3 regions of the Paenibacillus sp. FSL W8-0194 genome follow, and region 1 is predicted to be linked to each of the others. Evidence: riboswitches for the same ligand, from Rfam matches in the RefSeq annotation. Region 1 holds a riboswitch; each other region holds the start of a gene.
The links. A riboswitch is a leader RNA that binds a small molecule or an ion and turns the genes downstream of it on or off. The one in region 1 is predicted to bind thiamine pyrophosphate.
Positions count from the first base shown of each region.

Region 2: another riboswitch for thiamine pyrophosphate. It lies ahead of MKY58_RS05610 (ECF transporter S component); the one in region 1 lies ahead of tenI (thiazole tautomerase TenI).
Region 3: another riboswitch for thiamine pyrophosphate. It lies ahead of MKY58_RS01375 (ABC transporter substrate-binding protein); the one in region 1 lies ahead of tenI (thiazole tautomerase TenI).

Region 1 covers NZ_CP150205.1:1,566,075-1,573,669, reverse strand. The annotation lists gene MKY58_RS06825 (ThiF family adenylyltransferase) at 1-690, opposite strand, end outside; gene MKY58_RS06820 (thiazole synthase) at 702-1,469, opposite strand; gene thiS (sulfur carrier protein ThiS) at 1,475-1,678, opposite strand; gene thiO (glycine oxidase ThiO) at 1,662-2,834, opposite strand; gene tenI (thiazole tautomerase TenI) at 2,818-3,450, opposite strand; TPP riboswitch at 3,564-3,668, opposite strand; gene pulA (type I pullulanase) at 3,802-5,868, opposite strand; gene gcvH (glycine cleavage system protein GcvH) at 6,326-6,718, opposite strand; gene sdaAA (L-serine ammonia-lyase, iron-sulfur-dependent, subunit alpha) at 6,781-7,595, opposite strand, start outside.
Region 2 covers NZ_CP150205.1:1,310,426-1,318,020, reverse strand. The annotation lists gene MKY58_RS05630 (glycosyltransferase family 4 protein) at 1-340, opposite strand, end outside; gene MKY58_RS05625 (YheC/YheD family protein) at 646-1,728, shown strand; gene MKY58_RS05620 (energy-coupling factor transporter transmembrane component T) at 1,754-2,563, opposite strand; gene MKY58_RS05615 (ABC transporter ATP-binding protein) at 2,560-4,098, opposite strand; gene MKY58_RS05610 (ECF transporter S component) at 4,091-4,699, opposite strand; TPP riboswitch at 4,805-4,916, opposite strand; gene asd (archaetidylserine decarboxylase) at 5,245-6,051, shown strand; gene MKY58_RS05600 (SDR family oxidoreductase) at 6,048-6,914, opposite strand; gene MKY58_RS05595 (phosphotransferase) at 6,926-7,595, opposite strand, start outside.
Region 3 covers NZ_CP150205.1:340,807-348,401, forward strand. The annotation lists gene MKY58_RS01360 (ABC transporter ATP-binding protein) at 1-361, opposite strand, end outside; gene MKY58_RS01365 (ABC transporter permease) at 391-1,152, opposite strand; gene MKY58_RS01370 (MTH1187 family thiamine-binding protein) at 1,149-1,442, opposite strand; gene MKY58_RS01375 (ABC transporter substrate-binding protein) at 1,517-2,563, opposite strand; TPP riboswitch at 2,743-2,854, opposite strand; gene MKY58_RS01380 (endospore germination permease) at 3,029-4,090, shown strand; gene MKY58_RS01385 (spore germination protein) at 4,087-5,526, shown strand; gene MKY58_RS01390 (Ger(x)C family spore germination protein) at 5,523-6,671, shown strand; gene MKY58_RS01395 (MFS transporter) at 6,695-7,595, opposite strand, start outside.

The sequences.
Region 1 (7,595 bases):
CGCGGCATGGGCGCCCGTCCATAAATCGAACGAAACGAGCTTGCCGTGCAAAGCATCCCGATCGCCTACCAACAGCTTAAGCGCTTCGGAGGCTTGGTAAGCCGCGACCATTTGCGCCGCCGGAGCGATGACGCCGGCCGTATCGCAAGTTGCGCCGCCGGTCGGCACCTTCCCAAGCAAACAGTAGAGACATGGCGTTCGGCCGGGCACGATCGTGAAGGTTATGCCGTAACTGCCGACGCAAGCGCCGTAAATCCATGGAATGCCCAGCTTCTGGGACAAATCGTTGATCACGAGCCGCGTCTCGAAGTTGTCCGTCCCGTCGAGGATGACGTCCACGCCCTGCGCCAGCCCTTCGATTTCCGCAGCGGCGGCGTCGGCGACGACGGCCCGGATATCGATGTCCGAATTGATGCGTTCCAGGCGGGCTTTGGCCGCCGCCGCTTTCGGCAGGCGCAGCAGGGCGTCTTCTTCGCAGTACAGCTGCTGCCGCTGCAGATTGTTCGTCTCCACGTAGTCGCGGTCCACGATGGTGACGGTGCCTACGCCTGCGCGCACAAGCGTTTCCGCGCTTACCGACCCCAGCGCTCCCGCGCCGACGATCAGGACATGCCCCTCTCCAAGCTTCCGCTGGCCGTCCGGACCGATTTTGGGGAACAACGCTTGCCTCGAATACCGATCGTTATGCATCCCGTCCCCGCTCATGTGACGCTGATTCCCTCGAGCGGGCTGCTGGCGGTCCCGCAGCGCTTTTTCGGAATGCGGCCGGCTTCGTAGCCGAGCCGCCCCGCTTCGATGGCGAGCTTCATGGCGAGGGCCATTTTTACCGGGTCCTTGGCGCCCGAAACCGCCGAATTAAGCAGCACGCCGTCGGCGCCAAGCTCCATGGCGACGGCCGCGTCCGACGGCGTGCCGATGCCGGCGTCGACGATGACGGGCACGGTCGATTGCTCGATGATAAGGCTCAAGTTCAAGGGGTTCACGATTCCTTGGCCGGAGCCGATCGGCGAGGCTCCCGGCATCACCGCGTGCACGCCGAGTTCCTGCAGCCGCTTCGCCAGCAGCACGTCGTCCGACGTGTAGGGCAGCACGATGAACCCTTCCTCCAGCAGCATTTCCGAAGCCCGCAGCGTTTCGATCGGATCGGGGAGCAGCGTCTTCATGTCGCCGATCACCTCGACCTTGATCATGTCGCATAATCCGGAGGCTTTGGCGAGCCTTGCGATGCGCACCGCTTCCTCCGCCGTCCGCGCGCCTGCCGTATTGGGCAGCAGCGTAAACCGTTCGATGTCGATCATCTCCAAAAAATTTGGCTGGTCCGGTTCGTAAATGTTCATCCGCCGAACGGCAAACGTCAAGATTTGGGCGCCGGATACGTTTACGGCTGCCTTCTGCACCTCAAAGTCCGGGAACTTACCCGTTCCCAGCAGCAATCTCGATTGAAATTGATGCGGTCCGATAGTTAACATGTTCCTTATCCTCCTCCCACAAAATGCACCAGCTCGATCCGGTCTCCGTTTCGGACGGCTGTGTCCGCATGTTCGTTTTTCCCGAGTACGGACTGGTTGATTTCCACGACGACGACTTGCCGATCCAGGCCAAAATGTTCCAACAGCCGCGATACCGTCGCGACCGACTCCGGCACCTGCACGGCTTCCCCGTTAACGATCAGATCCAGCATGAACGCCCCTCCCTTCCGGCTGCCTGACGGCCCCATGCCGCTCGGGCGCAAAACATTCCCAGCCTGCGAATGCGGGCTGCCCGCCGCTCATCTGTTCGGCGATCAGCGCCCCGGTAATGGGGCTCAGCAGTACGCCGTTGCGATAATGCCCTACGGCGACGAACAAACCGTCGCAGCCTGCAGCCGCTCCGAGATAAGGGAGGCCGTCGCGGGTTTGCGGCCGCAGCCCTGCCCACGCCTTCTCCCACCTGGCAGCCGTTATCCGCGGCACGAGAGCGGCAGCTTTGGCCAGCAGCCCCATCAAACCTTCGACGGACACCGTCAGCTCATCGTTGCGCTCGACCATGGAAGCTCCGACGAGGAGTCTCCCTCCCCGCTTCGGCACCAAATAACAGCCGTCGGTGAATATGGTATGGCTTACCAAAGGGACCTCCGTTACGACCGAAAAGCATTCGCCTTTCACCGGGTATACGCCGGTTTCGATTCCCGCTTGCGCCAGCAGCCGCTGGCCGTGGACGCCTGCAGCGATGACCGCCTGTCCGCAGCTTATCGTCCCTTCATCCGTGACGACGCCGGTAACCCGCCCCCGTTCCAGCCGCAGCGAACGAACGCTGCAATTCTCCTTGGCTTCGGCGCCGAGCATGACGGCTGCCCGGACATAGGCGGCCGTCAATTCGGGCGCCGACACCTGCCCGTCCCCGGGAATCCGCATCGCGCCTTCGATGCGGCCCGTCAGGTTAGGCTCCAACTCGTTAGCTTCGGCAGGCGTAAGCCACGCCGCCGTTTCCCCGGCTTGGCGTTGAGAGGCGATCATCCGCCGGCAATCGGCGGCCTGGTCCGGCGTCAACGCCACCTTCAAAAGCCCTTTCTGCACCAGTCCGATGTCGATGCCGGTAAGCTCCCTCAGCTCCTCCGCCAGCCGGGGAAACATCGCCCGGCTCTGCCGAGCGAGGTCGAACAGCACGTCCGCCCGGTGCGTCTCCGACTGGGCGCCGAGCATGCCGGCCGCCGCGCCCGACGCGCCGGAGCCGATTGTCTCCCGCTCCAGAATCAATACGCGCCTGCCCTTCTTTGCCAGATGGTACGCGATGGAACCGCCGATGACGCCGCCTCCGACCACGACGACGTCAGCAACGTCAGCTTGATGGACCATGGTTTTCCCTCCCGTTATGTAAACATTGATAATAAGCGGCAGCAGCGCTGACCGGGTCTGCCGCTTCCAAAATCCCGCTCATGACAGCCACGCCCGCCGCGCCGGCTTCAAGCGTCTCCGCCACGTTCGTCGGCTTCACCCCGCCGATGGCGATAACGGGAATGCGGACGCGGCTCGCGAGCAGCCTCAGTTCCCCGGGTCCGCGGGCCGGAGAACCGGGCTTGGATGCCGTCGCATAGACATGCCCGAAAATCACGTAATCGGCCCCTTTCTCCTCGGCCTCCACGGCCTCGTGCAGCGAATGGACCGACAGGCCGATCCGCAGCTGCGGAAACCACTTCTTCACATCGGATACATCCAGGCTGTGATGCCCGAGCTGCGCGCCCCGCACCCCGGCGGCAGCCGCGACGTCGGCCCGATCGTTCACCACGATGCGGTTTGCGGGAACCCCCGCAGCCAGCAGCATTCCGATTCCCTCCAGCAGCTCGCGCGCCGTTTTGGCCCGTTCCCTTACATGAAACGCATCCACGTATGGATGGATGAGGCCGGCAATTCTCGCCAGCTCATCCAGCGGCTGCCTTCCCGTCGAAACGACATGCAGTTCCCTCCCTGCCACAGGACCTCAACTCCCGCAAAAAAAATTAAAGGCCGCTTTCCCGAAAGAAAGTGGCCTTTTCCGCACGTCGACAGCCTTGCGCCCCAAAAAAACGCATAAGGCGCAAGCATAAAACGTTGTTCTTACCACTTCCCTCCGCTGGCATCGCTCCAGATCAGGTTCAAAGGGTCCGGAAATCGCACTTCCGTCTCAGCCGTCAGGCACCCCTAGTGATTTGCTATGAAATTGAAATTTACTATAACATGAATTCCGGCATGTGGCAATCTCTTCCATCCTGTTTTTTCAGCCGTCGCATCCGAAGCATCCGGCCAAAGCGCCCCCGGACCGAAAACCGGAAAAACGCGGCGGCAGTCAACGCGTAAGCAGAAATCGATGGGCTTGGCTGATGCCGCCCGCATCCTCGAACAACACCTTCATGGATAGAGCCGGAACAACCGCCTGTTCGTCCCAGATCCAATCAAGCGCCTCGTTCCCGGCACGCTCTTCGTTTACCGCGACCTTCCAGCCGGTTTTGGAAAAAGGAACGTCCAGCTTAATCTCATGGTTGTTCGCGTTATAGACGACGATGATGTTTTTCCAAGCGTCGCCGCCCGCAAAGTCCTTCAGCATAAAAGCGACCACCTGGTCCCCGCAGCGGAGCGTTTCCAAATGATTGTCAATCTGCTCCCGGGAGGTCAAGCGAAAGGCGGGGTGGCTTCTCCGAAGCTCAATCAGGCCCCGGTAATAGTCAAAAACCGGCCTAAACCTCCGCTTGTTTTCCCACCTTATGGCATTGACGGCATCGCCGCTGCGGTAGCTGTTATGATCCCCGTATTTCGTGCGGAGCAGCTCGTCACCGGCATGAATGAGCGGAATCCCTTGGGAGGTCAGCACGATGCCGTTGGCCAGGAGGGCGCGTTTTACCGTCTCGCTTTTCATGATGTTCTCGCCGTCTATGCTCCGGTACGGCTCGGATTTTTCCACGGCCTCATGCAGGCTCCCTTCATGAACGAGTTCCCCGTTTCGGATGTCCGGAAAATTGGCCTCGTCCCGCAGCCCCTGCGTCGCCAGCACTTTATCCCATAAATTCAAATTGTCGTGAACGGTCACGTAATTGACCGATTCGAGCGGAGCATCCGCGAAATCGCAAATCGATCCCCTGACCCCTTCAAGGACCGCCGCTTCCGTGCCCGTTCCGCCCGTGGCAAAACCTTTCCCTTCGCCGTCGCTGTCCCCTTTGATCGCGCCGCGGAAATGGTCGTTGAATACGGCAAAGCCGAGATTCCTCTGGCTGCCTTTCAACGTTTGCCGCGCAAGCGGAGATTCCCCGCCCGTCCAGGGCTCCCCGTAGACGATGATGGCCGGGTCCGCCTCGCGGCGCAGCTCTTCGACCATCAGCTTGACGGTATCGGTATCGATCAGTCCCATCAAGTCCAAGCGAAATCCGTCGATGTGATATTCGTCCGCCCAATAACGAACCGAATCGAGGATGAATTTCCGGACCATCGGGCGCTCGGTCGCCAGCTCGTTGCCGACGCCGGAACCGTTTGCCAGCCTGCCTTCGGCGTCCCTGCGGTAGAAGTACCCGGGCACGACCGCCTCGAACGGTCCGTCCTCGACGCTGTAGGTATGATTGTACACGACGTCCATCACGACGCGGATCCCTTTGCCGTGCAGCGCCATGACCATTTCCTTGAATTCGCGGATCCGGAGACCCGGCACGGTCGGATCGGTCGCGTAGGAGCCTTCCGGCACGTTAAAATGCTGCGGATCATACCCCCAATTGTACTTCGGCCCGGAAGCGCCGGGATCGTCCGCCTGCAGTTCGTTCACCGTTTGGAAATCGAATACCGGCAGCAGGTGGACATGCGTGACTCCAAGCTCCTCCAGATGGTCGATGCCGATCGCATTGCCGTCCTTATCGCGCAGTCCCGTTTCCGTAAACGCTTTAAATTTTCCTTTATGTTGAAAACCGGCGCCAGGGTCGGCCGAAAAATCGCGCACATGTAGTTCATACAAAACGGCGTCTTTGCACCCGGCCATGGGCGGCCTGCGGTCCGCTTCCCAGCCGGGTGGGTTCCAGGCTTCCATGTCCACGATCGCCGACCTGGCGCCGTTGGCGCTGACGGCTTTCGAATACGGATCGGCGGCATAGCGGACGGTTCCATCCGGGTGCTCGATTTTGTACATATAATAGCGGCCGGCAAGATCGCCGGAAAATCGCAAAAACCATACGCCGTCCTTCCACTTTTTCATCCCGACTTCGAGTCCGCCCGCATGATCGAAGACCTCGCCGTCCGCGTTATAACAACCCGCATCCTCATAAAGCGCGAGCGTCACTTTTGCGGCCCCGGGCGCCCACAGCTTAAAAACGCTTTCCGTTTTGCTATACGTGCAGCCCAAATCCCGTCCGCCGTAATACTCCGTGATTTCCCTCATGATTACACCACCGTAAGCTATGACATTCGATGCACGCAAGGATGCTGCATAATCCCCAAAACAGACTTTCAGTCCGAAATAGACAGCGACAAAGTTTGGTTCGGCTACATACTGTTTCCGGGAGCGGCCGGAACCGGATTTTGCATCATCCCTACGTCAAAAAGCCTAACCTATCCTATGTGCTTTTGTTGCCAAATGTACAGGTTTGTATGCATCGAAAGAGCCCAATTTGAAGCGTGCCGCCGTCAAAATAGGCGGATCGTGGTTGCGGGCTTGCGGAAGGCGGCAACGGCGCAGCTGCGCCGCCATTTAGGCGGGGCGTCGCGGCTGCAGGCCCTTTAAGGCGGACTTCGGCCCTCCCGCTTATTCAGGCGCTTCAGCGCGGATTCAGGCGCAAAAAAGGCGCCGGATCATGCCGGATCCGACGCCTTTCCCCTCCGTTTTTTCGGATTGAAAGCTACTCTTCGAGAAACTCTGCGTATTGCTCCGGACTGAGCAAAGCCGAGAGCTGCTCCTCCAGATCGCCTTCGACTTCGATTTCAGCCATCCACCCGCCGTCGTACGGCTCGTTGTTGACGAGCTCCGGCTCGTCGCCGAGCCGCGGATTGATTTTGGCGATTTGACCGCTGACGGGGCTGAAAAGGTCCGACACGGTTTTGACGGATTCGATCGTGCCGATGCTTTCTTCAGCCTGTACGCTTGCGCCTTCTTCGGGAAGCTCCACGAATACGATGTCGCCAAGCTGATGCTGGGCGAAATCGCTGATGCCGATGCGCACGACGTTTCCGCTTACCTTTTCGACCCATTCGTGATCCTTGCTGTACCAACGGTTTTCTTTCACATTGCTCATCGTTTTTCGACTCTCCTTCGATTCTTGTCGTCATCCTTCGAAATAGGGTTGCTAATGAGCCATTATGGGGTGTCTGACGGCGGCTGCTTGGTTTCTTTGGCTTCCTTGGCTTTGCGGCGGCGCTGCTCGACCAGCTCTCGGGTCAGCCTGCGGCCGGTAGGCGTGGCGGCAAGGCCGCCTTTGCCCGTTTCCCGGTGTTTGCTCGGCATGGCGCTGCCGACCTCCAGCATGACGCCGATGACCTCGTCGGCGGGAATGACGCTGCCGACGCCGGCAAGGGCCATATCGGCGGCTGCCAGCGCGGTGACGGCGCCGAGGCCGTTGCGGACGATGCACGGAATTTCCACGAGTCCCGCAACGGGATCGCAAATGAGGCCGAGGCAGTTTTTCAAGGCCAGGCCGACCGCGTGGACGGCCTGAAGCGGCGAGCCGCCCCTCAGTTCGACCATCGCCCCGGCCGCCATGCCGATCGCCGATCCGACCTCGGCTTGGCAGCCGCCTTCCGCGCCGGAAATCGACGCGTTGTTGGCAATGACGTACCCGATCGCCCCGGCCGTAAATAAGCCGCGCACCAGCTTGTCGTCCTCCCAGCCGAAGCGTTCCTGCGAGCTGACGAACACGCCGGGAATGATGCCGCAGGAGCCCGCCGTCGGCGTGGCGATGATTCTCCCCATCGAGGCGTTCACTTCGGAGACGGCGAGCGCGTAAGCCATCGCCATGGCGGAGGGCTCGCCGAGCGACGTATCGCCCTGCCGCATGTAATCCGCAACCTTCTTGGCGTCGCCCCCCGTCAGGCCGCTGCGGGATTTCGTGTTGCCGGTCAGCCCTTTGCGGACGGCTTCCTTCATCACCTGGTAGTATTCGGCCATCTGCCGGA
Region 2 (7,595 bases), 260 kb from region 1:
GAATGGATGACACCACCTTGCTGTCAGGCAAAGCTTCTTTAATCTTGCAGGCCAGAAGCGGACGGTTCTGCACGTCGACCACCCGCGGCCTCCACGCCGACAGGGCTTGGATCACGGCCGAAGCATAACGGGCGCCTCCGGGAAGGCGATGAACCGGGATCCCGCCGTCGATCGACCCGACGACAGGGCGTCCGGGCTCCCGGACTCCGTAAATTCTCGTATCGAAACCTGCCGGCACCATAGGGATCATCTGTTCCACCACCCGTTCCACGGAGCTGCTCCGTCCCGAAGGAATATAAAACGAACCCGGCGTTACGACGGCGGCTTTATGCTTTTCCACTTGCTGTCCCTCCTTCCCATCAGGTTGATGTGCCTGTTCGGTATATACATGCGACTGAACCTTCCCTTCTCTAGCCTATACAACCATGGGGGAGGGCGGTGACAAACGGGGAAGGCCCGAAGCCAAAATAGGCTGAAAACGAACGGACAAACGTCCCTTGCTGTCACGAAACCAGCGGCATAAACTATATCGACCGGAGGAACGCCATTCGGAAGGCACCGGCACCAAGTTTTACGCATCCTAAGAACACGGGCATCCGTGGCGAGAGTTGAAAAACGACGATAAAGATACAGGAGGGATGAAATGTGTGGTTTTCTTATGTCGGGATTCTGTTGAATGCGGCTGTGCACCGGGGAATTCCGCATGGAACAACCGGGCAGGAATCCCTATCGAACTATGATGAGGCCGCGCGGGTTTACGGTCTGATCCCCTGCTATATGCGGCTTCAGGATCTTGACCCGGACAACGGGCAGTGCAGCGCTTACGTGCTCAGGGACCATGCTTGGACGCTCGTGCGCATGCCGATCCCGCGCGTCATTCATAACCGGGCGATCTATCTGGACGCAGGGTCGCGGCAAAAAGTCGAATTCCTGCTCCGCCAGGGTTACGTTATCTTTAATGCTTTTAACCGCTATGGAAAAGATGAAATACATCATCTGCTCAAAAAAGACCCGCTGCTTGCGCCCCACCTCCCGGAAACGCAAAATGCCACATCCTCATCCATCACGGACATGATGCGGCATTACGACGATTTGGTCATGAAGCCCTGCGTCGGCAGCGTCGGCCGCGGCATATGGCGGCTCCGCCGGGCCGGGGCGGCCTGGAAGCTTACCTATTCCCCCAGCGGCCGATCCTCCGGCTGGAAAACGGTAACGCTGCATCAAAACCAGCTGCCGGCCATGCTGCGGAGACGGCTCGCGCGCATGCCTTACCTCGTACAGGAGCGCATCGCCCTGGCGGAGTACAAGGACCGGCCGTACGACCTGCGCGTTTCCGTGCAGCGGGGCATCAGCGGGCAATGGGAGATCACCGGTCTATATGCAAAGGCAGCCTCCTCCCGTACCTTCGTTTCAAACGTGGCGCAAGGGGGCCGGGCTTTTCCCGCCGAAACCGTCCTTGCCGAAAGCCTTCCCGGTTTGGCGCCCGATGTCGTCTTGACGGACGTAAAACAGCTTGCCCTGCGGATCGCCGCAAGATTGGAGCTGCATCTTCCCTGGGCGGCCGACTTCGGGCTCGACATCGGCTTGTCGAAAACGGGGAAACCTTATTTTATCGAATGCAACGGACGCGATCAGCGTTACGGCTTCCGGAAGGCCGGCCTGAACGGGCTGTGGAAGGAAACGTACCGCAAACCCATGGCCTATGCGCGTTATCTTCTTGGGGACTGATGCCCGCTCCCTCGTTCCCTCATGTTTAGGAATGATAGCGGACATCGGCGATGCCGAACCACGGGAAGACGGCCGCGGCGGCATAAGCCGCGCATGGAGCGAGGGCAAGCAGCAGGACGGCGGCCGCGTCGGTCCATGAGACGTTCGACGGGTAGTAATAGGTTCTTTTTCCCCCGCCGTCAAACTGCTTCGCCTCCATCGCAACGGCTACCCGGTGGGCCCGGCGGATGCTTTGGGACAGGAGCGGCACGGCGTACAGCCGGACATGCTCCGCCATCCCCCGCAACCCTTTTCCGCGAACCGCGATCCCCCGTACCTGAAGCGCCTGCCTGCGGATCATAAATTCCTCCCACACCATCGGCAGCAGGCGGATCGAAGCCATAAAGCTGTAAGCAAACCGCGGGGCCAGCCTGAAATTTTGCATCAAGGCGTAAAACAGCTTTACGGACGGCGTCGTGCTGACAAAAAGCAACCCTTCGGCCGCAAACGCTATCGAGCGGAATCCCAGATGCAGCCCGCGGTAAAAGCTTTCCTCCGAAATGCGAAAGAGCCCCCACTGCCACCACAACGTGTCCCCTTTCCCGAACAGGATCATCGTCATGGAGGAGGAGACGAAAAGAAAACCAAACGGCAGAACCAACAGCAGCGTCTTCCGGACCGGAAACCCGCCGAACGCGAATAATAGAACGGTATATGCCAGCGCCTGGTACGCCGCGAAGTCGATGTTCCGCGTCAGCACCGTGACCAGGCACAACGCGACAAACAGGACGAGCTTGATGGCCGGGTTGGTGCGCAGCAGCACCGTTTGCCGCGCCGGTTTCAGCAATTCGATCATGTGCCCGCCCGCCTTTCTGCCCGGTCGGCCTCGATCGCCGGACGTTCGGCAACCGCGCCGTCCAGCACCTCCCACACCTTCGTGGCAACACGCCGGGCGATGTTCTCTTCATGGGTGACCATCACGATGGCTGCGCCCTTTTCCTGCATCTCCAGGCAGTAATCGAGGATCGCAAACGTATTCCGGGCATCCTGGCCGAAGGTCGGTTCATCCAGCAAAAGGACGGGCTGCTCGCCCGCGACGGCGGCCGCCATGCTGAGCCTCCGTTTTTGGCCGGTGGAAAGCTGGTACGGATGGCGGCGTTCCAGCCCTTCCAAATGAAAGAATCGCAGCAACCCGCGCGCTTTCGCTTCGGCCTCGGCCTCCCCCTCTTTTTTCGCTTTCGCGGAAAAGCCGACTTCCTCCAGCACCGATTCCGCGACGAACTGGAATTCCGGGTTTTGGAACACGTAACCGATCCGGTCCGAGGGCGGACGAACGGCCCAGCGCGCTCTCCGGGAGGCGCCCTCCGTTTCCGACATGGCCTCCCCGCATAACCGGTATTCCCCGCGAAAGCGCAGGAGCGACATCAGGCTGAGCAAAAGCGAGCTTTTGCCCGCCCCGTTCGGACCGACGACCGCGATAAAATCACCGGGATCGACCCGCGCCTCGTCTGCCCGCACCACGGGCCGACCGGCCCGGAATCCCGCAAACCGCCGCAGCGTCAGAAGCGGAGCGGATGCGTCCGGCTCCAGCGGCTTCGCCGCTCCGCCCCGCCTCAGGTCAAGCACCTTGAAAAAATCCTCCCATACGCCCGGATACCAGATGCCGTACTGCTGCAGCTCCCGCCGGAAGGCGCCGAAAACCCATGCGGGAGGGCCGTCGCCGAGAACGCTCCCGTCCGGAGCCAGCAGGACGATCCGGTCCATCCGGTCCGCAATCTCTTCGATCCGGTGCTCCACGACGATTAAAGTCCGCCCTTCCGCCGCTTTCCAGACGGACTCCCACATCTGTTTTCTTCCCTCGGGATCCAGGAGGGCGGACGGTTCGTCCAGAAAAATGACCTCGGGCTCCAGCAGCAGCACGGAGGCCAGCGCCAGCCGCTGCTTCATGCCTTGGGACAGGCTGTCTACCGGAACATGCAGCAGATCCGGACGCAAACCGACCGCTTCAAGGGCCCGGCGCATTTCGGGCACCATCCGTTCCCGCGGAATGCCGCGGTTTTCCAATACGAACGCCAGCTCCTCGTCGACGTATGGCATGCAAAACTGCGTATCCGGATCCTGGAACACGTACCCTCTGGAATCCGGCGCCACGATGCCTTCCGCTTTGATCGGGACCTCGATCACTTGCGGAATCAGCCCGCCGAGCACCTGCAGCAGCGTCGATTTGCCGCAGCCGCTGGGCCCGAGCAGCAGCACTTTCTCGCCGCGGCGAACGGACAGGGACAAATCCTTGAACACAAAAGACGGCTCTCCTGGAAATTTAAGCCTGAGCTTGCTGACTCCCGCCACGGTCTCCGGCCCGAACGGTTCTAAATCAAGCGGCTCAATCATGGTCAAGCGCTTCATAATCCTTTTGGGTCACGGGCCGCAGCAGCTGCGTCACGCCGGTAGCCTCCAGCGCCTTCGCCAGCGCAAACGCCAAATATCCCGCCAAAATCGCGGAGCTGATGATACGGAGTACGTATTTGAACAGCATCATCCCGAGCGTATAGTCCGTCACGTAACCGAAATAAACATCGACCGCAAACGAACCGAGCGCAGCGGCCGCGCCCGCAAATGCCGCCGTCCCCATCTTGAAGCTGCGGTAGCGCACCAAGGCAAAAACCAGTTCCGCCGCAAGGCCTTGCGCGACGCTGTACAGCACCAGCTGAACGCCCCATTCGCTGCCGAACAAAATTTCCACATGGGCCGCCGCCACCTCCGCCAACAGGGCAACGCCGGGTTTGCGAATCAGCAGCATGGCGAGCGTCGGCGCCAAAAACCAGACCCCGTACACCAGCTCATCTGCCTGAAAAAACAGCGGCTTGAACAGATCGTACACCGAGCTCCAAAAATGATAGACGACGCCAAGCACAAGCGACAGCAAAATCGTGACCAGCAAATCGCTCAGCCGCAGCCCTTTCCTTTTTTCCGCCTGAAGCACGTGATTCATCCTACATCTTCCTCTCTTCTTCGGTGAGCGGGAATGCGCAAAAATAGGCATGAAAAAAACCGCCCTGGATACGCAAAGAGAGACGGTTAAATAAGCCCAATCCATGGGCTTCTATCGCGAATTCTCTACGCTGGCATTATCCAGATCAGATTCCCGGTCAGCAGCGGATACAGCTGCAATCTCAGCCTGATTCACTCAAGCTCCCGCATCCCAATATGTAACGGACCGCCCTTCGCCAAAAAAAACGAAGCATGCGAAAGCGTCCGGTTCCTGGTTCCAAAATACACCAATTCCGTGCCGGTTGGCAACAGAAAAAATTTTTCCTCGGCAGCCCCTGCCCTACTTCCCTCCCCCTGCATGCGGCCGTCTGTCTTGCGTTAGACCTTATTGATTTAACCGCTATTCTATGTCAATATATTTCAGAGTGTTCCAAAAATAGTATGCTGCGCATTTCGGATCCGGCCGAAATTCGGTGAAACCATAAGGCGGCCGCGAACGTTAACTCTATAAATCGACTCGAAGCACCATCCGAAGGGAGAAATAGCATGGCAAAACGATTGTTAAGGCTGATGACGGAGCTCTCCTCAAGAAAGTGGCTGTCCGCATTGATGGGGCGTTTTTCCCACAGCAGGCTCAGCAGGGGCGTCATCCCTTATTTTATAAAAAGCTATCAGATTCCGGCCGACGAAGCCGAAAAGGAAATCCACGAATACCGGACGCTGAACGAGTTTTTTTCGCGCCGGCTGAAGCCGGGCATGCGCCCGGTCGAGGAAGGGCCGAACGTGCTGACAAGCCCGGTCGACGCCAAAATAACGGCCATGGGCGACATTAGCGCGGGGACGATATTAAACGTCAAAGGCCAGGATTATTCCGTGGCGGAGCTGCTGAACTTTTCCCCCCATTTGGAGCTGTACAAACACGGCTATTTTTTTGTGCTTTATTTAAGCCCGACCGACTACCACCGCATCCATTCCCCCATTACGGGGGTGCGTACGGAAAGCGAGCATATCAAGGGCCGGGCTTATCCGGTCAACGAATTCGGCATGACCCGGATGAAATCGGTGCTGTGCCGGAACGAGCGGCTGATCACCTACATCGCCGGGGAATACGGCGAGGTGGCCGTCGTGAAGGTCGGCGCCATGAACGTCAGCAGCATCCGTTACGACGACGAATCCGTGTCCCGCTGGAACAACGGCGACGACCTGGCCTATTTCGAATTCGGCTCGACCGTCGTGCTGCTGACGCAGGACGGAACGTTTACGCCAAGGGCCGGCCTGAAACCCGGGGACCACGTCCGGATGGGCCAGCTTCTCGGAACGCTTCACCCTCCGGTCCCGCGGGACAAGGGCTAAGATCCGCTTTCGTCCCGTCCCAGAACGGAAGCGATCATCTTTTGCAGCAAACGCCCCGGCAGGATCGCTTTGGCCCGGAGCGTCAGCCGGGTGCTCCCCGGCAGCGCGTACCGGAACGCGGGCCGCTTCATGCATGCGATACGCGCAACGAGTTCGGCTACCTCCTTCGGGTCGCCTCCTTGTCGTGCGCTTTTTCGCGAAAACGCCAGCACCTTGTCCATCATGGCCCGGTAAGGCGAACCTTCGGGAGCGCTCATTTGCGCGAATCCCTTGTCCCAAATCGGGGTTCCGTAGGCCCCGGGCTCTACCAGAACCACATCGATGCCGAAGGGTTTCGCTTCGAGCGCAAGGCATTCGCTGAAACCCTCCATGGCGAATTTCGAGGAAGCGTACGGCGCATATCCCGGAAATCCAAGGCGGCCGCTGATGCTGCTCATCTGGATGATCCGGCCTTTCCCCCGCTCCCGCATGATCGGCAGCACCGCCTGCGTCACCCGCACCATGCCGTGAAAGTTCGTATCCATCTGTTCCTGCCAAATCGCGGCAGGCACCTCCTCGACGAAACCTCCGTAGGCCGTTCCGGCATTGTTGACCAGCACGTCCAACCGGCCGTACTGCCGGCGTATGTATGCCGCCGCGTCCGTCACGCCTGCGGCGTCGGTAACGTCCAGCCGCACGGCAACGATTTTCCCCTGCACCCCGGCTTGCGCCGCCGCGTCCATCAGCTCTGCCTGCGCCTCCATCCTCCGGATGCCTGCGATGACGGCGAATCCCCGCCGGCCAAGCTCAACCGCCGTCAGCAAACCGAAGCCGCTTGAACCGCCCGTTACCAGGGCTACCGGCTCCCCTTGCATTGTTTTCATGTTATCCCACCTTATACGGGAATCGCTTCGAACAGAAACGGCTTCCCGTCCAAATAATGCCGAAGGAGCGCCAGCGAATACGGCTTGCTTTCCCTCAGCTCCGCCGCTTCCCACGGATGCGGGGCATGGAAGCTCTGGTTTTCGATCAGCGCTTTGACAAAAAACGTTTCGAGCGCAGGAATACAGCCCGGCTGGCCGGAAACGGGCCGCAGCCGCTCGTATCCTTCCATGAACCATTGGCGCTGCACAGGGTACAAGCCGATAAACGACTGCGCCAAATCATACAAATAGAAGCCGAAACCGCAGCGCCCGAAATCGATCGGATAAGGCTCCCCGCCTTTGAACACCATGTTTCCTTCGTGGAAATCGCCGTGAATGAGGCCGAAGCTTTCGCGTTCCCGCTGCATGCCGGACATATGGGCCGTCACTTTGGCGGCCGCCTGCTCATAAATCGCGTATTCGTCCGGGGTTAGAAAACTCCCATAATGCTGCTTGAGCCTGGCCGTCTCCCGCGCGAACGGCTCCCCGTCCCATACCGGGCGGACAAAGCCCTCGGCAGGCTTGAAACGGAGGGCTGCCCGGTGCATCTTCGCCAGCAGACCGCCCATGAGAAGGAGTTGCTCTTCGCTGTACTGTCCCTCCCAATGGTCGCCATCGATCCAGCGAAGCACCGACACCTTC
Region 3 (7,595 bases), 1.2 Mb from region 1:
CCTCCTGGGACAGCAGAACGTTGTCTTCGATCGTCCGCCATGGGAACAAGGCCGGCTGCTGCGGCATGTAGCTGATATGTCCCTGCTGGCCGGTTACGTCCGCGCCGTTCATGCGTATGCTGCCCGCATCCGGTTTGACGAGGCCGCCGATGATATGGAACAGCGTGCTTTTGCCGCTGCCGGAGGGTCCGAGGATGGAGACGAATTCGCCTTTGCCCACGGTCAGCGTCACGTCGTCCAGCACCTGCAGCCGGCTTCGCTTGGACCGGAAGGTTTTGCTGATGCCGGCCGCTTCGAGGGCGGGAACGGTTTGATTATCGCCGGTTTCCAGGGCAGCCGGCTTTTGTTCCAGCGTTGACATAGGTTTAGCAGCTCCTTTCTTTTCCGGTATCAGTTTTCCTGTTTCGGTTTCCACCGTACAAGCCATTTTTCAAGCAGGGCGATGATGCCGAACAGGAGCAGGCTTAGCGCCACGATGATCATGATGGCGACAAACATGCGATCGGTGCGGTAGCCCGATTTTTGCAGCATCATATAGTATCCGATCCCCTTGTCGGCACCGATCCACTCCGCAATGACCGCTCCCATCACGCTGTACGTCGCCGCGATTTTGACGCCCGAAAAGATCGCGGGCAGCGCGTGCGGCAGCTCCAGCTTGGCGAAAATTTGCCGCTTGTTCGCGCCGATCATCCGCATGTAATTCAGCATGACCCGGTCGGTCTGCTTCAGTCCGCCCATCGTGGCGACGGCAACGGGGAAAAAGCAGACCAGGGTAATGACGATCAGCTTGGGCAGCAGCCCGAAGCCGAACCAGATCATCAGGAGCGGGGCAAGCGCGATGGTCGGAATGTTTTGGCTCAAAATGAGCAGCGGGTACAAGGCCGACTTAAGAAACGGGACCAGGTGCAGGATCAGCGCGATGATCATCCCGACCGCCGTTCCGATGATAAATCCTTCGAGCGTCAGCCTCACCGTTGCCCCGACATGGCCCCACAGATCCCCGGCCCCAACTGCGGTTTCCTTGGCGATATCCACCGGGGAGGGGAGGATCCATTTTTCGATATGAAACAGCGAGGTGCTCAGTTCCCATGCGACCAAAAAGAAGAGGACCGCCACAAAGGGCGGCCATACGCTATTCCACCAACGTCTCATGGACGGTATTTCTCCGTAAGCCGCTCCATGCTGATGCCGCCGGGACGATGGGCGATTTTGATCTGGGAAATGATGCTTGGGCTGCCCGCCTCCACAAGAGCTTCATGCATGCGGCGCACGACGTCGAGCAATTCCTCGAGTTCGCCTTCCATCGTCGTTTCAAGCGGGTGCACCTCGTATTTGACGCCAGACTTTTGGATCACTTCGATGGCGCGGTCGACGTAATCGTAGGAATCCTCGTTGTTCGGCGTTTTTGGAATGACCTGTATGCTGAGCAGGGTATGAGCCATATCAATCACGTCCTTTTAAAATTTGATGATTGCTGTAATCACGCAGCGGGTTCGCTTGGTACAGCGATCCTTACCTATTGCTGCGGCAAAAAGTCGTTCGTAAACGCGTTTTCGACGTCCAGCGGCTTGTCGAGCAGCTTATGCTCGTACATCCAATCCGAATATCCTTTCCATACCTGTTCCTTCTGCTCGCCCCAGCGCTTGGCATCGTCCTGGTATTTCGGGCTGAGCCACTTCTGGCTGGCCATGACGAGATCCTTGTCGAGCTCGGGCACGGCTTTGATCAAGATGTTGGCTGCATCCTCGGGATGCTCAATCGCGAATTGATAACCTTTGGAGGTAGCGCGCATAAACGCTTTGACCAGCTCCGGATCTTCCTTGATCTGCTTTTCATTGGTGACGAGGACCGGCGTGTAATAATCCAGCTTGTCGGAGAAGTCTTTGACGTACAGCATATCGAGCGGCTCCTTGCGGAGCTCGGCTTCGATGCCGGTCCAGCCGTAGAAAATCCAGGCGAAATCGATGTCGCGTTTCACCGCCGTAAAATAATCCGCTTCGCCCATGTTGACGATTTTCAGCTTGCTGACGTCGGCCTTGTCGATGTCCATGATCGAATCGATCACGGCTTTTTCCACCGGGGAGCCCCAGCCGCCGTACGTTTTGCCTTCAAAATCCTTCGGCCGTTTGATGTTCCGGTCCACGGGCGCGGCAAAACCGGAAGTGTTATGCTGGATCACCGCCGCGATCGACACGAGCGGAACGCCTTGCGTGCGCGCTTGGGTGACGTTTTCCTGCACGCTGACGCCAAACGGCACCTTGCCCGATGCCACCATCGCCTCCGCGCCGCCGGCTCCCGGCTGCACGATGTCGACGTTCAGGCCTTCTTCTTCGTAGTACCCCTTTTCTTTGGCGACGTAGAGTCCTGTATGGTTCGTGTTCGGCGTCCAGTCCAGCACGACTTTGACATCCTTCAGCTTTTTGGGCTCGCCGCCGCCGGCCGAGGAGGTTTCCCCGGATGGCGTCCCCTGGCCCGTCGTTTGGGCGTTTCTGCTTCCGCAAGCGGCCGGAACCAGCACAAGCAGGAATGCCAGCAAAAACAGTCCGATTTTTTTCGTTTTCATTGTGTTTCTCTCTCCCTTGTCCATTTAATCCCCTTCATTTTGCAAAAGAATCGCGTTTCCATATCTGGAGGCGAATCACGGGACCGCGGCCGTCTTTATTTTCGCCGGAAGGTCCGATCATTCAACAAAAAAAGCGCCCCGGATGCGGGACGCTTAAGGCGCAAGGATGACATGGCGAACGCCATGACGATGGCTTTTCCTACGCTGGCATTACCCAGATCAGGTTTAAGGGTCAGTATCTTGGAGGGATACAATCTCAGCCGGCCGATTCCAGCACCCCGGATTCTTATGAAGTTAACGGGTTATTACATTGGTATTATAGTCCTAAGCTCGGAATAATTCAACGCTTTCGGCCGCGCGGCTGGACAAGCCAGCGTATAAATGACCGTAGAAATGCCACTATAAGGATGAAAGGAGTCTGGTTTTTACAGGGGGCTGAGGAAAATCAAAACAAGCATTTCGTTCATTCAAACGGTCATGATTTTGATGCTGAGCACCGGCCTGCTGAATCATGTCATCATCATTCCTATTTTGCTTGACGCGGCAAAACGGGACGCCTGGATTTCGGTGCTGCTGGCATGCGGACTCACGCTCGTATGGGCGGCATTTCTTTATGCGGGCATGGCGAAACTCAATAAACGCCATCTGTTCGATTGGTTGGCCAAAGCCTATCATCCGATCGTGGGCCGCGTTTTGGCCGTTTTCATTGGTTTGTACCTGTTTGCCATTTGCGCGGTAACGACCCGGGATACCATATATTGGATTCATTCGACCTTCTCTCCCGAAACGCCCATTATGATCTTTTCGTTTCTGTTCCTTCTGATCTCGGCTTTAAACGCTTTTTTGGGCATTCAATCCGTTGCCAATACCGCGAGTTTATTGCTGCCGATGGTGATTGTGCTTGGCTTTTTTGTCATGTCGTTTAATATGCCCCACAAGGACTACTCCTTGCTGAAGCCGATGCTTGAACTTGGCATGGGGCCCGTGTGGAAGGGGACGCTTTATGCGGGGGCCGGCTTTGCCGAAGTCATCATGATCTTCTTTTTGCAGCATCATATCCGAACGCGCATAACCTATGTTTCCTTGGCCGTCACGGTTTTGCTTTTTTTAGGACTCACTCTGGGGCCCGTCATGGGCGCCATCGTCGAATTCGGGGCGGACGAAGCGGGCAAGCTCCGGTTTCCTGCTTACGAGCAATGGAGGCTCCTGAACATTGGCCGATACGTCGAGCATCTGGACTTTTTTAGCGTCTACCAATGGTTCTGCGGCGCATTTTTGAGAATTTCGCTCGCTTTGTTCCTCATTCTCGACGTTTTTCGGGTGAAGGGCAAAAAAGCGAAAGCGTGGGTGCTGGGGGGCATTTTTATCGCCATATTAATCATCATGGCCGTTCCTTTCAGCGACCGGTATTTTATGAAGGCCCTGTCCGTCTATGTGCTTCCCGTATCGGTGTGGGGAATAGCGGCTTTTTCGGTGATCATCACGGGGCTGATCGGCTTGGCCCGGCGAAGGGGGAGAATATCGTGAAAAGCCGTGAACGAAAGGAAGCCCAGGCCGTCGAAGGTATCGTTACGGAGCTGTTTGGATCAAGCTCGGATATCCGAAGAAAAACGATTCCGTTATCGGTACCGGGTTATTCGGTTCAGCTGATTTACTGCCAGGGATTGTCCGATACGGCAAGAGTGGAGCAATGGGTCGTGCCCGAACTGATGAATATACCGGAGCAGATCCTGCTGTCGGACGAGATGGATTGGCCGCGCAAAATTCCGTTCCCCATGGACCCGATCCCCGAGGACCAAAGGGAGGCGGCAATGAAAGAGACCGTGCTCGCGGGAGACCTTCTGCTAATCTTCGCGCCGTCGAACAGCTGCTACTCGATGATTATGACCAATGCGCCCAAACGGCAGCCGGAGGAGCCGAACACGGAGGTTTCGACGAGGGGGCCGAGGGACGGTTTTATCGAGGACTCGTACACCAATATCGCTTTGATCCGAAGACGGCTGAAGACCCATCTCCTTGCCGTCGAGGAGTTTACGATCGGTTCCGAAACGTCGACGAAAGTTCATCTTCTGTACCATAAGGAGACGATCCAGGAGCATGTGCTGCAGGAGATCCGAACGAAACTTTCCCGCGTGAACGTCAAAGGCCTTGTGAGCAACAGCCAACTCGAAGAGATATTGACTGGCTTCTCGCTTTTTCCGCTGATGACTTATACGGGAAGGCCGGACTATGCCGTCAACGCGCTGCTTCACGGGAAATTTGCGATCGTCATGGGCGGCGCTCCGACGGTGCTCATCGCCCCGGCGAGCTTCAACTTCCTGCTCAACTCCTCGGAGGACGCGCACCTCGTTAATGTCGTGGTTGCTTTTACGCGTTTTTTGCGGATTTGCGGCGTGCTGCTTTCCCTGTTCCTGCCGGGGTTTTGGATTGCGCTGACGACGTACCATCAGGACCAAATCCCTTTTACGCTGCTGGCGACCTTGGTGAATTCCAGGCAGGGCGTGCCGCTCCCGGCTCCTCTGGAGGCGATGGTGATGCTGCTGTTGTTCGAGATTTTCCGCGAAGCGGGCATGCGGCTTCCTTCCGCGTTTGGGCAGACCTTATCGGTCGTTGGCGGGCTGATCATCGGCCAAGCTGCTATCAGCGCAGGAATTGCGGGCCCGGGGACGATCGTCGTCATCGCCATATCGGTGCTTGCGACGTTTACTTTGGTGAACCAGTCCCTGGTGAACATCGTCAGTCTGTTTCGCATTCTCGTGCTTCTGATCAGCGGGCTGTTGGGGTTGTTCGGCACGCTGTTCTGCCTGCTGGCTTTGGTCCTGTTCATGGTCAACCTGCGCTCTTTCGGCACGTTCTATTTGTCTCCGGTAAGTCCTCCGAGATTCAGGGAGTTGCATAAAATCCTGTTTCGGATGCCGTGGGGAAAAGGCGAGTTCACCAGCAAGGCGGGGAAAAAGGGATGAAAAACGTCATGCGTTGGGTCCGCTGCCTCCTTGCCGCGGCGCTCTTGATCGTTCCGCTTACGGGATGCTGGGGAGCAAGGGAAATCGAACATATGATTTACGTCAATACGATCGGGGTCGATTACGTTGAAAACCAGGTTGTCGTTTACATCCAAATGGTTAATTTCAGCGGCATCGCCAAAAAGGAGTCGGGACAGACGCAGCAGCAGAAGACCTCCGTCGGAAAAGCGGGAGGGGCTTCGTTCGATGAGGCGATTTTTAATTTGTACGCTTCCAGCCCGCAAAGGATCTCGTGGAGCAACGTAAAGTCGATCGTTTTCAGCGAGGCTGCCTTGAAGCATGGCATCGTGGATCAGGTGCTGGAGGTATGGGACCGTTATTACGAATTCCGGTATACCGTCTGGACGATGGCCACCCGGGATCCGTTGGAAGAGGTGCTCAATACGAAATCCATCAACGAGCTGTCGGTCGTATACTCCCAGCTTAACAGCCCGATGCGGATCTATGAACAGAGCTCGGTCATCGCCCCGCTGTACCTTTACAAGTTTATATGGAAATGGAAAGAGAAGGGCGAGACGGTTCTGCTGCCGTACGTCGAAATCATGCCGGGATGGACGGAAGACGGAAAACCTTCGCCCAACGTCAGCATGACCGGGGTCTGTTTTTTGAATAACCAGAAATTCCGGGGATGCCTCGTGTCGGAGGATATCCTGGGCCTGAGGTGGCTGGAAAAGAAAACGAGAAGAACCCCGCTTGCGGTCAAGCAGGAGAAAAAAGTACAGGCCATGTTGGTCATGAACAAAATCAAGCCCTCGATCCGTCCGAAGCTGAGGCAGGGCAAGCCCGTTTTCGACATTAGCGTGTCCATGCAGGCCATGATTCCGCAGCTGAACGCCAGACTGAACAAGAGGGAACTGGAAATGGAAGCCGCGAGGGAAGTGAGGCAACAGGTGATGAGAACCTACTTAAAAGCCCTGGAAATGGACGTCGACGCCTATGGGCTATCGGGCATACTCCGCCGGAATATGCCCGATGCCTGGCATCGATTAAGCGCCAAGGGGGAAATCGATCTGGATTCGGACAGCATCGGGAAGATCGATATCAAGGTGAACCTGATCAGCGGCGGCATTTCGAAATTGAAATAAACGCCGGTTGCCCGTCGATTGCTTCAGTTGCTGCAAGCCTCCTGCGCGATTTCCTGCCGTCGTTCGGCGGCTTGGAGCTGCCTGCGCTGCAAAACATAAGCCGCGAAGCTGAGCGCCACCATAAAAAGCGTAAACAAAGCGAGCATCCATGAGGTTTGGTTCACCTCCAGATGGTCCATGCACCAGCCGATGATCAGGGGCAGCACCGCTCCCCCGACGCCGCCCGAGGCGATCAGGATGCTTGGCGTCGATTCTTCGGTTCCTGCCAGCAGCTTGCTCGCAAAGACAAGGGCGATCGAAAAGATGCCGGACATAAACAACCCAAGCAGCAGGATGACGGCAAACGCGGACCAGACCGCGGCGGTAAAAGGAAATACGGCGAGCAGCACCAGCGTGGCGGCGCAGCTGTAAAGCACGTAAACGCGGTAATGGATCCGCTCGGCGACGGTCCCCGCGAAAATCCGCCCGATGGACATCGCGATCCAGAAGCAGGTGACGCTAAGCGCCGCGCCGGCTTCCTTCATGCCGATTTTTTCAATGAGAATGGCAGGCATGAAGTTGGCTAAACTCATTTCCGTGCCGACATAAAGAAAGAAAAAGACCATAAACAGCGCCAGGATTCCCCAGGATTTTCCCTGATACGGAAAACGTTTTTGGCGTGCAGCCTTGCTGATGTCCGAACCGCCGACGTTTGCTGCCGGCTTCTTGGCACGGAGCTCCGCGTCGATTTCCCCAAACGAGCTTTTGGCCCACAGCAGCAGCGTCGCCAGAGCGAACAAGGAAATGACGAGGAAGGAAAAACGCCACCAGCCTTGGGAGATGAATCCGCTGGCAATCAGCGGCATCACCATCGCGCCGACTCCGAATAAGACTTCGAGCCGGCTCATGGCAACCGCCGTTTTTTCCTTGATCGCCGCGATGATG